2 linked regions of the Kordia sp. SMS9 genome follow. The protein of the gene in region 1 interacts with the protein of each later gene in a pairwise test. Links are inferred from orthologs where the notes say so. Each region holds a gene or a part of one and is shown on either strand. Other genes may lie near its edges.

Region 1 (7,446 bases):
TCGAGTGGATTGAACGTCCTAGAATCGCACATTCTCAAAATTATTCACAAAGAAGAAATAAAAAACACACGACAGCTTACAGGGTACATTTTACAGTACCAAGGATATTATGGTTTTGGCGATTTGCAAATCGCACGAATTATTGAAAAATTAGCTGCTTTTTATGACACTAAAAACGATCGTTTAACTTTAAACAGAATAGGATTGTTAGCGATTGATGAAATGAAAAATTTCTACGATCAACTTTCTGACAATACCACTTTTGGAAATTGCCATAAGTACAGCTATTGCTATCATTCTTCTGAACAAATACTTACAAAACATGCATAGAATCGCAGAATCAGAACTTATTATAAATCCTGACGGAAGTATTTATCACTTAAATTTACTTCCTGAAGACCTAGCTACGACCATTATTATTGTTGGCGATCCAGATCGCGTAAAAATGGTAAGTGCTTATTTTGACACCATCGAAATTAAAAAAACAAAACGCGAATTTGTAACACATACTGGAACACTTCGCGGAAAGCGCATCACCGTACTTTCTACAGGAATTGGCACCGATAATATTGATATTGTTTTTAACGAATTGGACGCACTTGTCAATGTAGATTTTGCTTCGCGAACCGTTAAAAAAGAATTGACAACCTTAGATATTGTGCGAATTGGAACTTCGGGTTCTATTCAAGAAAACGTTCCCACAGATAGTTTTGTAATTAGCGAATATGCGATTGGTTTTGACAGTTTGTTACACTTTTATGAATGCGATCATGTACTCGAAACCGAATTTTCAGAAGCGTTCATGAAACAAACCCACTGGTCGCCCAAGAAATCAGAACCGTATGTAGTGAAAGGAAGTCAAGAGTTGATCGACAAACTATCGTCTGAGCAAACTATGTTAGGTTTTACAGGAACCAATGTTGGTTTTTACGGGCCGCAAAGTCGTAAAATCCGATTAAACGTTCAAGATGAAGACTTAAATGAAAAGTTGGCAACATTCACACATCAAGATAAAAAAATAACAAACTTAGAAATGGAAACCGCAGGAATTTACGGATTGGCAAATTTGCTAGGACATCGCTCCCTTTCCATGAATGCCATTATTGCAAATCGTCCACTTGGCGAATTCAGTAAGGCTCCCAAACAAACCGTAGATCAGTTAATTCAATACACCTTAGAGAAATTAGTATAAAGAGAATTTAATGAAGAAAATTAATATCGGTGGTGTTCCAGAACACTTCAATCTGGCTTGGTATTTAACACTTAAAGAACGTGCGTACGAAAAAGAAGGCATCAACCTGCGTTGGAAAGATTATCCTGGCGGAACAGGTGCCATGTGTAAAGCACTTAGGAATGAAAAAATAGACATTGCTGTGATCCTTACGGAAGGAATCATTAAAGATATCATAGCGGGAAATCCTGCTAAAATTGTACAAACCTATGTGCAATCGCCTTTAATTTGGGGAATTCACGTTGCGGCTGATGCTACTTATAATACGATAGACGATTTAGAAGGAACCAAAGCTGCCATCAGTCGTTTTGGTTCTGGCTCGCATTTAATGGCGTATATCAATGCCGAAAATAATGGCTGGGACACCGACAATCTTGGTTTCGAAGTCATTAACAATTTAGAAGGTGCTATTGATGGATTGAACAAGGGAAAAGGCGATTATTTTATGTGGGAACATTTTACCACAAAACCGTTGGTAGATCAAGGAATATTTAAACGTGTTGCTGATTGTCCAACACCTTGGCCCTGTTTTGTGATTGCTGTGCGATCAGAATTGTTAGCTGAAGATGAAGAAACGGTAAAAACTGTTTTACGAATTATCAACGAGATGACGTCAAAATTCAAAGACATTCCAAATATCGACGAACGGATAGCTGTACGCTACGAACAGCAGTTGGATGATGTACAAAAATGGTTATCATTAACCGAATGGAGTCAAGAATTAATCGACGAAGAAACCATTGAAAAAGTCCAAGAAAAACTACTCAGTTTAGATATCATTCCTGAAAAATGGAGTTATAAGAGCTTGACACACAAATTAGTATAAATACTTCTTTCTCTAAAAAAATCATGTATATAATACAGATTTATACTACATTTTATTCAATTTTACAAATTTTAGACATCCGTAGAAACACCCGTTTATACAGGGGATTTTTCCCCTTTTCAAAAGGGTATTTATGTCGACGAATGGTGTATTTCACCCTGCGAATGGTCGATAAATGACGTTTTTATGCAATTTAACGAAAATTTAAACAGGTAAACGATAAAATGATACGATTGCCGGTTGTCATGTTACATTTGTTATCAGAAAGCAATAAGGGCAAAATGTTACTTTCTATTTACAACCAAATTATTTATCAGATTATTAACATTACAACTATCATTATGAAAAAATCATTTATAGCATTAGCAGCAGCAGGTTTATTATTAGCGTCATGTGGATCTAATTGCATGGGCAAAGGAGTTAACTTTGCAGATGCAGACGACGCAAAGGAAAACTACATTATGACTGCAAGCGCAGACGAAGCAAACTGCGTAGAAGTATACTAGTAAAAACTTTCCAATTATATATACGAAAGGTTACAACGTTATGTTGTGACCTTTTTTATTTTTAGATGATTGAAAGGTCAAGCTGAAAAGTATTGTAAACTCTTCATTTCTATTGTAAATACATGATTCAGCATCTTTATGAGAAGCTGAATCAAGTTCAGCTTGACGATAAATTCACTAAAATCGTATCATAGAGATTTCGCGAAAGCGAGAAACAAGTCTAAAAGGCAAAGGCGAGCTAAAAGCGAAGCAAGCTACCATCGAATTCCCTCAATACGCTGACTCACCAAATAATCATTACAACGACTAAAATGCTTATTATCAAACCAATACCCACGATTGGCACTCAACGGTGATGGATGTCCTGACGTAAGTACATAATGTTTATTGGGATCAACTTTAGCCCCTTTTTTCTTGGCATATCCGCCCCAAAGTAAAAAAACCACGTTTTCTTTTTTCTCTGAAATCATTTTGATCACAGCATCTGTAAAGGTTTCCCAGCCTTTTCCTTGGTGACTTCCTGCTTGATGCGCACGAACCGTCAATGTAGCATTTAATAGCAACACACCTTGTTTTGCCCAACGTTCTAAATTTCCGCTCACAGGCGGATCAATGCCGATATCGCGTTTAATTTCTTTAAAAATATTGATTAATGAAGGTGGTTGTGGAACGCCGTCATTTACAGAAAAACACAATCCATTTGCCTGTCCCACACCATGATACGGATCTTGTCCAATAATCACCACTTTCAACCGATGAAACGGACAATGATCAAATGCGGCAAATATGTCCTTCCCTTTCGGGAAACATTGATGTTGTGTATATTCCGTTTTGACAAAATTGATCAATTCTTTAAAATACGGTTCTTCAAACTCGTCTTGTAGATGAAATTTCCAGCTTTCTTCAATTTTTATATTCATATTTTGTCTTTTCAATAGCGTTTTACCTCAAAATTGCACAAAAATGGCCCATTTATAAGATTGTTTATTATTTCAAAATCAACATATAAATAAGTACCTTTGCCATCGTCTGAAAAAATTAGACCACAATCGAGATTCTTAGTAGTCCAAATTTACAATGATTAAAATACATTCCAAAACATTAGATGATTTAGAGTTTGAAACTGTGTTACAACAAGTTTCAGAGCATGCTGTTACGACCTACGGAAAACAGAAAATTAGCAATACACAACCTTTTCAAGACAAAGAGATATTGCTAACAAACTTGTCGTACGTCAATGAATACTTGGCATCTTTTGAAAATGAAAACGTGATTCCGAATCATGGTTTTGAAGGAATTTCATTGGAAATTAAACTGTTAGCGATTGAAAATAGTTTTTTGGAAATTTTAGGATTTCGTAAAATTTCTGCCATTTCTAGCGCCGTGAATCTCTTGATTAAGTTCTTTAAGAAGTTTCACGAATATTACCCAACGCTTCACAAACGATCGGAACGTATTGAATTTACAAAAGTGCTGATTACCGAGATTGACAACGTCATCAATCGTTTTGGAGAAGTAAAAGATACGGCTTCATCAGAATTGGCACGGATTCGACGTGGAATTTTAAGCATTCGCGGAAAAATAAATCAGAGTTTTTCTTCTGCCTTGAGCAGATATAATCAAGCTGATTATTTGGATGAAATTCGCGAAACGGTGGTTGATAACCGTAGAGTTTTAGCCGTAAAAGCCATGCATCGCCGCAAAGTCAAAGGTGCCATTATGGGAAATTCTAAAACGGGAAGCATTGTTTATATTGAACCTGAAATTACGTTGCGCTATTCGCGAGAATTGTCGAATTTAGAATATGAAGAAAAGGAAGAAGTTACGCGTATTTTAAAGGAATTGACAGACTTTACACGACCGTTTGCGCCGCTTTTAGAGGAATATCAAGACTTTTTAAGTGATTTAGATGTCAGCTATTCCAAAGCTAAATATGCGGCTTCTATGAACGCTATTTTACCTGAACTTTCAGAGAAACGCGAATTATTTTTGAAAGATGCGTACCATCCACTCCTCTATTTAACAAATAAAGAACGTAACGAAAAAACATATCCGCAGACAATTGAACTAAGTCAAGATAATAGAATTATTGTGATTTCTGGACCAAATGCTGGTGGAAAAAGTATCACTTTAAAAACGATCGGTTTGTTACAATTGATGTTGCAAAGTGGTATGTTAGTTCCTGTGCATGAACGCAGTAAAATGTGTTTGTTTGAACGAATTTTGACAGATATTGGAGACGGACAATCTATTGAAAATCATTTAAGTACGTATAGTTATCGTTTGAAGCAGATGAATTACTTTTTGCGAAAATGTAATAATAAAACGCTGTTTTTAATTGATGAATTTGGTACGGGAAGTGATCCTGAATTGGGTGGCGCTTTGGCGGAAACCTTCTTGGAAGTTTTTTATGAGCGAGAAGCTTTTGGAATCATCACAACGCACTACTCCAACTTAAAGTTATTGGCGAACGAATTGCCATACGCGACCAACGCAAATATGATGTTTGATAGCAAAACGTTGCAACCTGTATACAAATTAGCGTTGGGACAAGCAGGAAGTTCATTTACCTTTGAAGTTGCACAAAAAAATGGCATTCCGTACAGTTTGATCAACAGAGCAAAGAAGAAAATTGAGCGTGGAAAAGTACGTTTTGATGCCACGATAGCAAAGCTTCAAAAAGAACGCAGCGCCATGGAAAAAACGTCTAAATTGTTACGAGAAGAAGAAATCAAAGCGCGTGAAGAAAACGAACGTTTGGAAGCGTTGAATGTGAAAACAAAGTCCAAATTAGAGAGTTATCAGCAGTTGTATGATCATGACAAACGCATGATTCATCTTGGAAATAAGATCAATGAAATTGCCGAACGTTATTTTGACAATAAAAAGAAACGTCCGTTGATTTCTGAGTTTTTACGTATTGTAGAGACTGAAAATTCCAAACGAAAAAAACAATCCGCTAAGGAAAAAAACATACAAAAGGCAAAACAAAAAGAAGCTAAAAAAGAAGTCATTCAAAAAGTGGCGGTTATTCGTGAGGAAAAGAAAATCGAGCAGAAAAAAGCCGCCAAAAAAGAAGCAGAAAAGCCAAAACCAATTTTAAAAATCGGCGATCGCGTTCGTATGCATGATGGAAAAGCTGTAGGAACGATTGACGAAATGGAAAAAGGAAAAGCTATAGTGAATTACGGAATATTTACTACGAAAATTTCCGTAGATCAATTAGAATTGGTGGAAGCTAAGAAGTAATTTTTTTAGGGGATTTTTATTTCGTTAATTTGTTGACTTATAAAGTTGTTCTTTGAAACTTCTCAATACTAAAATCTCAATACTCAATACTATTAAGATATCTTCAAACCATTTGGAATTTTAGCTGAAGGATGCATCAAAATAACATCATCACCATCAACAGCGCCCATGACCAAACATTCGGAGAAGAAATTCGCAATTTGTTTTTTAGGAAAATTCACAACTGCCATAATCTGTTTGCCAATCAATTCTTCTTTTGTATAACGCTTGGTAATCTGTGCGGATGATTTTCGAATTCCGATGTTGGCACCAAAGTCAATGGTAAGTTGATAGGCTGGTTTTCTGGCTTTTGGAAAATCGTTTGCTTCAATAATGGTTCCAATGCGCATGTCTACTTTTTCAAAATCGCTCCAAGATACCTCACTCATTGTATTTTTTTGAGTAAATTTATACTTTAAAAAACAATTTCACAAATGGCACTGACTCCTTCCAATATGCTTTCTTTAGGCACAAAAGCTCCTAATTTTTCTTTAATCGATACAGTTTCAGACAAAACCATTTCGCTAAACGATGCAAAAGGAACACACGGAACGGTACTTATGTTCATCTGCAATCATTGTCCATTTGTAAAACATGTAAACGAAGGAATTGTAAAATTAGCGAATGATTATCAATCAAAAGGAATAGGTTTTGTTGCGATTTCGAGCAATGATGTTGAAAATTATCCTGCAGACGCACCGCATTTAATGAAGGAAAACGCACAACAAGAAGGGTTTTCTTTTCCATATTTGTATGATGAAACGCAGGAAATTGCCAAAGATTATGATGCTGCGTGCACGCCTGATTTTTATATTTTTGATGCGAATTTAGGATTGGTCTATCGTGGACAATTAGACGATTCACGGCCAAATAATGGAATTCCTGTTACTGGAAAAGACATGCGAAATGCGCTCGATATGTTATTAAAAGGAGCAGAAATTTCAGCCGATCAAAAACCTAGTATTGGTTGTGGCATTAAGTGGATTTAACATAGATTTACTTAGATTGTTAGATTGTTAGATTGTTAGATTGTTAGATTGTTAGATTGTTAGATTGAAATTAATTTAAAATTCAACATTCATAATTTAAAATTTAAAATTCATAATTTACAAAAACTACTTCCAATTTTTACGAATCAGTAATTGATTGATATGTTCGTAATGGTGATTGCAATGCCACGCGTAAATTCCTATGTTTTCTTTGAGTGATACTTTTTCATTTCCTTCTGGATGAATAAAAAATTGTGCTAAATCTTCTACGGAAAGTCCTTTTAAAAAATACACCCATTTTGCATGCAAAGCTTCTATTGTGTTTAGTGAAAGTTCAATGGGCGCGGATTTGCTATCGAATAATTCCGCCCAGCGATCTTCATAATACGCTTTTATAATAGGTTGATTTTCTGTCAACGTCCATTTGAAACGTGTATAACTATTATGATGACTATCTGAAACATGATGAATTACTTGCCGGATCGTCCAACCTTCTGGTCGATAACAAGTATCTAATTGTTCTTTCGAGAGATTTTTCACTAATAGCTTCAATCGTTTCGGGAACAATTCCAACACATTGATCCACTCTTGAATATGTTTCATAGT
Region 2 (7,562 bases), 1.1 Mb from region 1 along the record:
CTACGGAAAGTATTCGCAAAGAACTAAACTGCCAAGTGAGCGAGTTTATAAACATCATTTTATGTGTAAATTGGTATTACTTGCAATTTTAAAAAGTAAAAAGGTTAGCATTTGTAGGTGATTGTTAATGCGCTACAATTCAATTTTACAGATAATTTAATATCACATTCTTTTGTTGCACATTGAATTACCACAAAACTAATTGGCAACGGATTTGGCAGTGTCGTATATGCACCAGCTCCTCCTTGAATTTGTTTTTTTGAAAGTGATGAAATTTTTTGCTTTCGTAATTGTAAAGAAATTTTTTGTTTTTTCATGAGTATTATATTTAAGATTAGTATTGCTGCAAATGTAAACTAAGTCTTACTTTATTAAAACAGGAAAACGAATAAGAATGTTTGAGTGTTTTCCCTTATGAAAAAACTACTTTTCACTGTAAAGAACTTTTGATTCACAAAAAAAAGCCCTTCTGCGAAGAAGAGCTTTTGTGAGTTTATAATTGTGGTAAATTATTTTGTGGTGTCAATTTCTACAAGTTCAATTTCAAAAATTAAGTTTGAGTTCGGTGGAATTGGTCCGTATTGACGAGAACCATATCCTAAATAAGAAGGTACAAATACTTTTGCTTTTTCGCCCAATTTCATGCGTAAGAATGCTTCTTTAAAAGCAGGAACCAATGTTGCGCTTTTATTGTAGATGGATGAGAAAGGTTGGTAAGCTCCTTGACTTGCCGATGCTTCATTGTAAAGTCCATTTTCTTGTGCAACTTCCTTATACGTAGTGTAAAAAACTTTTCCATCTTCAAAAGCACCTGTACAGTTTACCTTTACATAGTTTGAAACGGTTGGTTTTTCACCAGTAGTATTTTTTTGAGTGGTAACCATTACCATTCCCGTAGGAGATTCAAATACTTCTCCTAAATTTTTATTGTCTGCTACAAATTTTGCAATAACGTCTTTTATTTTTTCTTTTTCTTTTGCGTTAAATTCAGCAGTGATACCTTCTTTAAATTCTTCATATTTATTTAAAAGCGTCGGTTCGTCTTCTGTAAATACTTTAACTGCATCAAAGGCTTTCGCTTCTTTTCCAACACGAATGATAGTTACTTCGTTCATAATCACATCTTCTAAGGGTTTTTTAGAACCTGGATTAACCGCTACATTTGAAATACTGTCTTGTATTGCAATTCCTTCCACTAATTGTCCAAAAACAGAGTGACAGCTTACACGTGGACGTTCACAAGGCTTTGGTTTTCCTGCAAAGTCTAATGGATCTAAACTTGGATATGGAACTTCTGTAATGAAAAATTGACTTCCGTTGGTAGCTACACCACCAGAATTTGCCATAGATAATACACCTGGTTTGTCGTGTTTTAAATCTTTGTCAAATTCGCTTGCAAAACGGTATCCTGGATTTCCGCTTCCTGTTCCTGTTGGATCGCCACCTTGAATCATAAATTTATCCATAACTCTGTGGAAAGAAACTCCGTTATAGTATGGTTTTCCTTGTTGATCTGCCGGAAGTTTTGGATGTGTTCCTTCTGCCAATGCAATAAAATTAGCTACGGTTACAGGCACTTTTTTGTAGAACAAGCGAGCGACCATAGTTCCTTTATTCGTTTTAATTTCGGCAAAAATACCATTCTTATCATCTTGTGCGTCGCCATTAGCAGCAACTTGATCAGTGCTGGTTGAATTTTTATCATTTTTACAGGAAGTAAATCCTAAAGTGATAATCGCAAGACATAGTGTGATTGTTGTTGTAAATACTCTCATTTTAATTTTCTGTTTCTAGGTTTTTGTTGTCTTTTTTTATATCAAGTAAAGTTATAGTAGATTTGATTGGAACATTGGTTCCAATGCGTTTGTTATCTCCGTGATATCCATACGCCACATGCGATGGAAATAGAAATGTTGCTGTTTCTCCTTTTTTCATCAATTGTAAACCAAAACGCAAACCAGGGAAGATTTGTTGTTTGTCTACTACATATTGTTGTATGCCAATTTCTTCTTTTTTGTAGATAGATTCGCCTGTTGTCATTCTGAAGATATTATACGCATACGTTAACGTGTCTCCTTTTTTTGGAAAATACGATTCTTGCTCACTTTTTGTATTGTAAAAATACCAGAAGCCATTTTTAGAAGCGATATAGGTATTAGTGCTGTCTTGTTTGATATACTTTTGAATATTGGCTTCTTCTTTGGCAATGAGCGCTTTGTTTCTAGCAACCGATTCTTTTAAAAAAGAACCAGTACTTTTGCTCACAGGTTCTCTTGCCTGTGGTTCTGAACAAGAAACGATAAGCATGCCAAGAAGACAGAAAAGCGCAATTTTTTTCAACATATTTTTAATTTAATTCGTCTTTGTACGCAGCTAAGATTTTGGTGAATCTTTCAGCCGTAGCTTCTAATGATTCATCACTTCGCCCACCAGCTGCATTGGTGTGTCCGCCACCATTAAAGTGCGCACGTGCAAATTCATTTACTGAAAAATCACCTTTAGATCGCAATGACATTTTTACATACGGTTCTTGGAGATTTTCAATAAAAATTGCAGCAAATTTAATGCCTTTTAGTGATAATCCATAATTTACAAAACCTTCTGTGTCACCTTTTTTAAAGTCGTAACGCATCAATTCGTCTTTACTGATAGTAATATAGACGGTATTATAAGCTTCTAATACGACTAAATTTTTTAAGGCGCAACCTAATAATTGCAGGCGACTTAAACTGTTAGTATCATAAATTGCATTGTGAATGGCAGCATTTTCCGCCCCTTTATCTATCAAATTGGCAATAATTCTGTGCGTGGTACTTGTGGTTGCTTTAAAGCGGAATGAGCCTGTGTCCGTCATAATGCCTACGTACATACACGTTGCCATTTCTGTATTGATCAATGCTTCATCACCCAAAAAAGTAATAAAATTGTACACCATTTCACAGGTAGAACTCATTTTCGTATCCGAATACATATATTTCGCATAGTTAGATGGTTGCTGATGATGGTCAATCATTACAAAAGTTGCTTTTGTGGCTGCAACTACCGATTCCATTTCTCCAATTCGACTCAAATCATTAAAATCTAACGTAAAGATAACATTGGCATCATGTAATACTTTTTTAGCTTGCGTATTTTCATAATCGAACTTTATAATTTCGTTTTCACCAGGCATCCATTTTAAAAAATTAGGATAATCGTTAGGCGCAATAATTGTGGCGTTGTGTTGCCTTTTTTTCAAGTAATGCCAAAGCGCCAGCGTGGAACCAATAGCATCTCCATCAGGATTTTTATGTGGAATAATGACAATATTTTTAGGTGTGGCTAGTAGTGTTTTTACACCTTGTATTTCAGCTTCATTCATGCGTTTCAATTCTGTAATTCGATCATAAATACTATAAAAACGATGAAGATTGTAAGGCTTCTCATTTCATAGCTGGCTAATATACTAAAATAGGCTTGCAAATAAATTGTATTTGTGTACTTTTGCACCGAAAATCAAAGATGATTTTACAAAATTAGAATTTATAACTACTTATACTTATTATAATGGCTGGGAAAAGAACTTTTACCATGATTAAGCCTGATGCTGTAGAAAATGGACACATCGGCGCTATTTTAGAAAAAATTACTGCTTCAGGATTTAACATCGTTGCAATGAAGTTAACACAGTTGAGCAAGCGCGATGCTGAGGAATTTTATGCTGTTCACAACGAAAGACCTTTCTTTGGAGAGTTGGTAGAATTTATGACAAGAGGACCAATTGTTGCGGCAATTTTAGAGAAAGAAAACGCAGTAAGCGATTTTAGAACCTTAATTGGAGCTACAAATCCTGCGGAAGCTGCAGAAGGAACGATTAGAAATTTATATGCAACTTCTATTGGAGAAAATGCAGTTCACGGTTCTGATAGCGACGAAAATGCTGCTATTGAAGGCGCTTTCCACTTTGCTGGAAGAGAAACTTTTTAGTTAGAAGCGCTTTGCTTTTAGAGTGTTAGATTTTTAGATCGCTTCGCTCTTAGACTTTTTTATAAAATATATTTTGATAGCGTGAGTCTGAGACTCGCGCTATTTTTATATGATCACATTTTGTCATTCCTGCGAAGGCAGGAATCCATTTTTCTACTGTAACGCTAAATTTATTTTTGAAAAACCTATTGCGTTTCTACATTGTTGTGTAGTTTAAACACCTTAAAGGGTAAGCTCTACTGTTCCAGAAACTAAATTGATATGACAACAATCAGTGCTAACAGTATAGGTACTACTAATGACCTCTTGATTATTTATGAATCCTTTAAATTGAACTTGTCGTTCTTGATTTGCTTCAAGACTTCCGTCATCTAAGAGAGGATACTGCCCAAGTTGTTGTGCAATTTCAAATCCAGATGCAGAGAGTAATATAGTCATGTCTTCATTAGTCTCGATATTTATCACTTCATAAGAATCTAAAGCTACAGGATTTTGATTTTGGTCTTTTATGGATATAACAATCGTTATAAATTCCGTTGTACATGGTACATTTTCGCAATCAGAGTTTGAATCATCGTCGTTATTACAAGAAATTAGAAGAGTAGCTATGAAAAGAGATGTTATTATTAAAAATGGTCTCATTGATTTAATCATTATTGTAAGTTTTTTATTCTTAAGATGTAAAAAAAGTAGAATGGTTGCGTCAAATTTTTTAATTAGATACGGTTTGTTTTTAGAGTGTTAGATTTTTAGATCGCTCTTAGACTTTTTAAAATATATTTTGCTAGCGTGAGCCTCAGACTCGCGCTATCTTTTTTATTGGATGTCTAAAAATCTAAAAGCGAAGCGGTCTAAGAAATTTCCGCTTAAGCGGAAACAAGTCTAAAAAATCTATCTAAGTACCAAATTTTTAATCAATTCCTTGCCAAGACTTTCATTCAGCATTCGGATGATTTTCTCTTTACCATAACTCAATTCTTCACGCAAAACCGCAGAAGATAAAGAAACATACAATGTGTCATTTTTTAGTATGACATTGGTTGTATACGTATTTACGCCATTCCCCATTAATTGTAACCAAGCATCACGCGCGTCAATTTTGTCCAAACCATCTTCAAGTCGATGTTCGGAAACGAAATCTTTCAATACTTCGCTAATGGTTCTATGTTCGGTGTGTCTTTTTTTCAAAATGAATTATAATTTAAAAATCTCGTACGATTGATGGATTTCTTTTACAATGCTTTCAGTGCGTTCTACATGTGTGTCACTGATGAAAATTTGCCCAAAATCATCGTCATTTACTAATGACATAATTTGTGCCACACGTTGTTCATCCAATTTGTCAAAAATATCATCTAACAATAGAATGGGCGTAACATTGGCTAAGTTTTTAATAAAATCAAATTGCGCTAGTTTCAACGCAATTAAAAACGACTTTTGCTGTCCTTGACTTCCAAATTTTTTGATTGGATACGTTTCGATAGAAAATAACAAATCATCTTTGTGAATTCCTACACTCGTATATTGCAATACTTTGTCTTTTTGGATGCTTTCTTCTAACAAAGATCGAAAATCTTTTTCATGTAATTGACTTTTATAGCTGATATTTACAATTTCTTTTTCGTTTGCAATTGCTTTATAGCGTGTCATGAAAATGGGCAAAAAGGCTTCTAAAAACTTTCTGCGTTCTGCGTATATCTGCGAACCTAACTCATGCAGTTGATCGTTGTAAATGCTGAGTGTATCGCCATCAAACGTGCTATTTAAGGCAAAATACTTTAACAACGAATTTCGTTGCGAGAGTACTTTATTGTAATTAATTAAATTTTGTAAATACTGCTTATTGGATTGAGAAATGACGCTGTCCATAAACTTTCTGCGCGTGTCGCTTCCTTCAATAATCAAATCGCGATCGGCAGGCGAAATAATCACCAATGGCAAAAAACCAATATGCTCTGAAAGTTTATCATACGGTTTTCCATTGCGTTTCACCATCTTTTTTTGTCCTCTTTTCAGCGAACAGATAATATTTTCGTTTCGATCAACTTTTTCATACGTGCCATCAATCACAAAAAAATCTTCGCCGTGTTTGATATTTTGGGAAGCCACCGGATTAAAATAACTTTTCCCAAACGATAAATGATAAATAGCGTCTAAGACATTGGTTTTCCCAACGCCGTTATTCCCGACAAGACAATTTATTTTTGGGTTAAAATCAAAAGAATTTGTTTCAAAATTCTTGTAATTGATCAGTGATAATTTCTTTAGAAACATGAAAATAGAAGCATCATTACAATAAAAATGCAAATTATTGAAAAATATCAAATAAATAAGCTTTTAATTCTACTTAAAAATTTTATTTTTGCGCACATTAATATTCAATATATGGCAACTTACAAGAAAAGAGGATATAAAGTTAAAACCAAAGCGGAGAAAGAGAAGGAAGTTCCTGCTGAAGAAATAGAAAGTACAACAGCAGAAGTTTTTAATACTTTAGATGAAACTGCGTCCAAAACGGAAGAATGGGTAGCTAGAAATCAAAAGTTTATCTTTATAGGTATTGGAGCAATTGCCGTAGTACTTTTAGGATACTTAATTTATGCGAAAATTTTTGCGGCACCAAAAGAAGTAGAAGCTTCTAATGAAGTGTTTCAAGCAAATACATATTTCAATCAAGCTGTTAACACAGACTTGAGTCAAGATGTAGTAGCAGGATTAGCTACAAGAGATTCGTTATTAACTTTAGCCTTAGAAGGTGGAGAAGGAAAGTACGGATATTTGAAAATTATTTCTGAATACGGCGGAACAAGTGCTGCAAATTTGGCAAACTACAATGCAGGAATTGCGTATTTGAATTTGAACAAATATGAAGAAGCTATCAAACACTTACAAGAATTTTCATCAGATGATGTCATTATTGGAGCAAAAGCAAAAGGTGCTATTGGTGATGCATTTGTACAACTAGGACAAATGGATACAGCTTTAGAATATTATGAAAAAGCGTTTCAGCATAGTACAAACGATGCTACAACTCCTATATATTTATTAAAAGCAGGAATTACAGCGTTAAACATGGAAAATCCAAAAGCAGGAAAAGCGTTGGAATACTTTAAGAGAATTGAAGATGAATATGCTTCTTTCAAAACAACAGCTGATGGAAAATTATTAGATGTATATATTGGAAAAGCAGAAGCCTTAAAATAATATATATGGCAACTGTAAATAAAAATCTATCTACATACGATCAAGCGACAATCCCAAATGCGAAAGACTTTCGATTTGGGATTGTTGTTTCTGAGTGGAATGAAAACATCACGGAAGGTTTGTGTGAAGGCGCTATTGAAGCGTTAAAAGAGAATGGCGTTACAGCTGAAAATATCATTCGTTGGAATGTGCCTGGAAGCTTTGAATTGGTGTATGGCGCAAAGCACATGCAAAAAACGCAACAAGTAGATGCTATCATTGCTATTGGAAGTGTGATTCAAGGAGAAACGAAACATTTTGACTTTGTATGTAGTGCAACCACACAAGGAATCAAAGATTTAAATGTACAATCGGATATTCCAGTCATCTTTTGTGTGTTGACAGATAACACG

Evidence for each region. The genes of interacting proteins can lie anywhere in the genome.
Region 2: the proteins of KORDIASMS9_RS17315 (region 1) and KORDIASMS9_RS12675 interact in binary tests that used the Escherichia coli proteins (3 or more experiments, as listed by UniProt). The link is inferred for Kordia sp. SMS9 from one-to-one orthologs.

What each region holds. Positions count from the first base shown.
Region 1 is NZ_CP031153.1:4,069,807-4,077,252, forward strand. Bases 1,651-4,533 are described here. They hold KORDIASMS9_RS17315 (uracil-DNA glycosylase), read right to left. Parts: upstream 3,484-4,533; coding sequence 2,818-3,483; downstream 1,651-2,817. Other genes in these bases: KORDIASMS9_RS17305 (substrate-binding domain-containing protein), read left to right, coding at 1,651-2,057; KORDIASMS9_RS17310 (hypothetical protein), read left to right, coding at 2,399-2,563; KORDIASMS9_RS17320 (DNA mismatch repair protein MutS), read left to right, coding at 3,641-4,533. Also shown: KORDIASMS9_RS17295 (DUF1835 domain-containing protein), read left to right, coding at 1-330; KORDIASMS9_RS17300 (nucleoside phosphorylase), read left to right, coding at 323-1,192; more of KORDIASMS9_RS17305, read left to right, coding at 1,203-1,650; more of KORDIASMS9_RS17320, read left to right, coding at 4,534-5,812; KORDIASMS9_RS17325 (tRNA-binding protein), read right to left, coding at 5,905-6,240; KORDIASMS9_RS17330 (thioredoxin family protein), read left to right, coding at 6,286-6,840; KORDIASMS9_RS17335 (YfiT family bacillithiol transferase), read right to left, coding at 6,967-7,446. UniProt on the Escherichia coli protein: Excises uracil residues from the DNA which can arise as a result of misincorporation of dUMP residues by DNA polymerase or due to deamination of cytosine.
Region 2 is NZ_CP031153.1:2,933,496-2,941,057, forward strand. What follows is about bases 2,258-5,256. They hold KORDIASMS9_RS12675 (nucleoside-diphosphate kinase), read left to right. Parts: upstream 2,258-3,546; coding sequence 3,547-3,966; downstream 3,967-5,256. Other genes in these bases: gldI (gliding motility-associated peptidyl-prolyl isomerase GldI), read right to left, coding at 2,258-2,343; KORDIASMS9_RS12670 (bifunctional oligoribonuclease/PAP phosphatase NrnA), read right to left, coding at 2,348-3,361; KORDIASMS9_RS23290 (hypothetical protein), read right to left, coding at 4,189-4,404; KORDIASMS9_RS12685 (DUF721 domain-containing protein), read right to left, coding at 4,858-5,154; KORDIASMS9_RS12690 (DNA replication/repair protein RecF), read right to left, coding at 5,161-5,256. In the rest of the region: KORDIASMS9_RS12655 (hypothetical protein), read right to left, coding at 105-317; KORDIASMS9_RS23970 (peptidylprolyl isomerase), read right to left, coding at 510-1,775; more of gldI, read right to left, coding at 1,777-2,257; more of KORDIASMS9_RS12690, read right to left, coding at 5,257-6,240; KORDIASMS9_RS12695 (tetratricopeptide repeat protein), read left to right, coding at 6,352-7,170; ribH (6,7-dimethyl-8-ribityllumazine synthase), read left to right, coding at 7,176-7,562. UniProt on the Escherichia coli protein: Major role in the synthesis of nucleoside triphosphates other than ATP. The ATP gamma phosphate is transferred to the NDP beta phosphate via a ping-pong mechanism, using a phosphorylated active-site intermediate.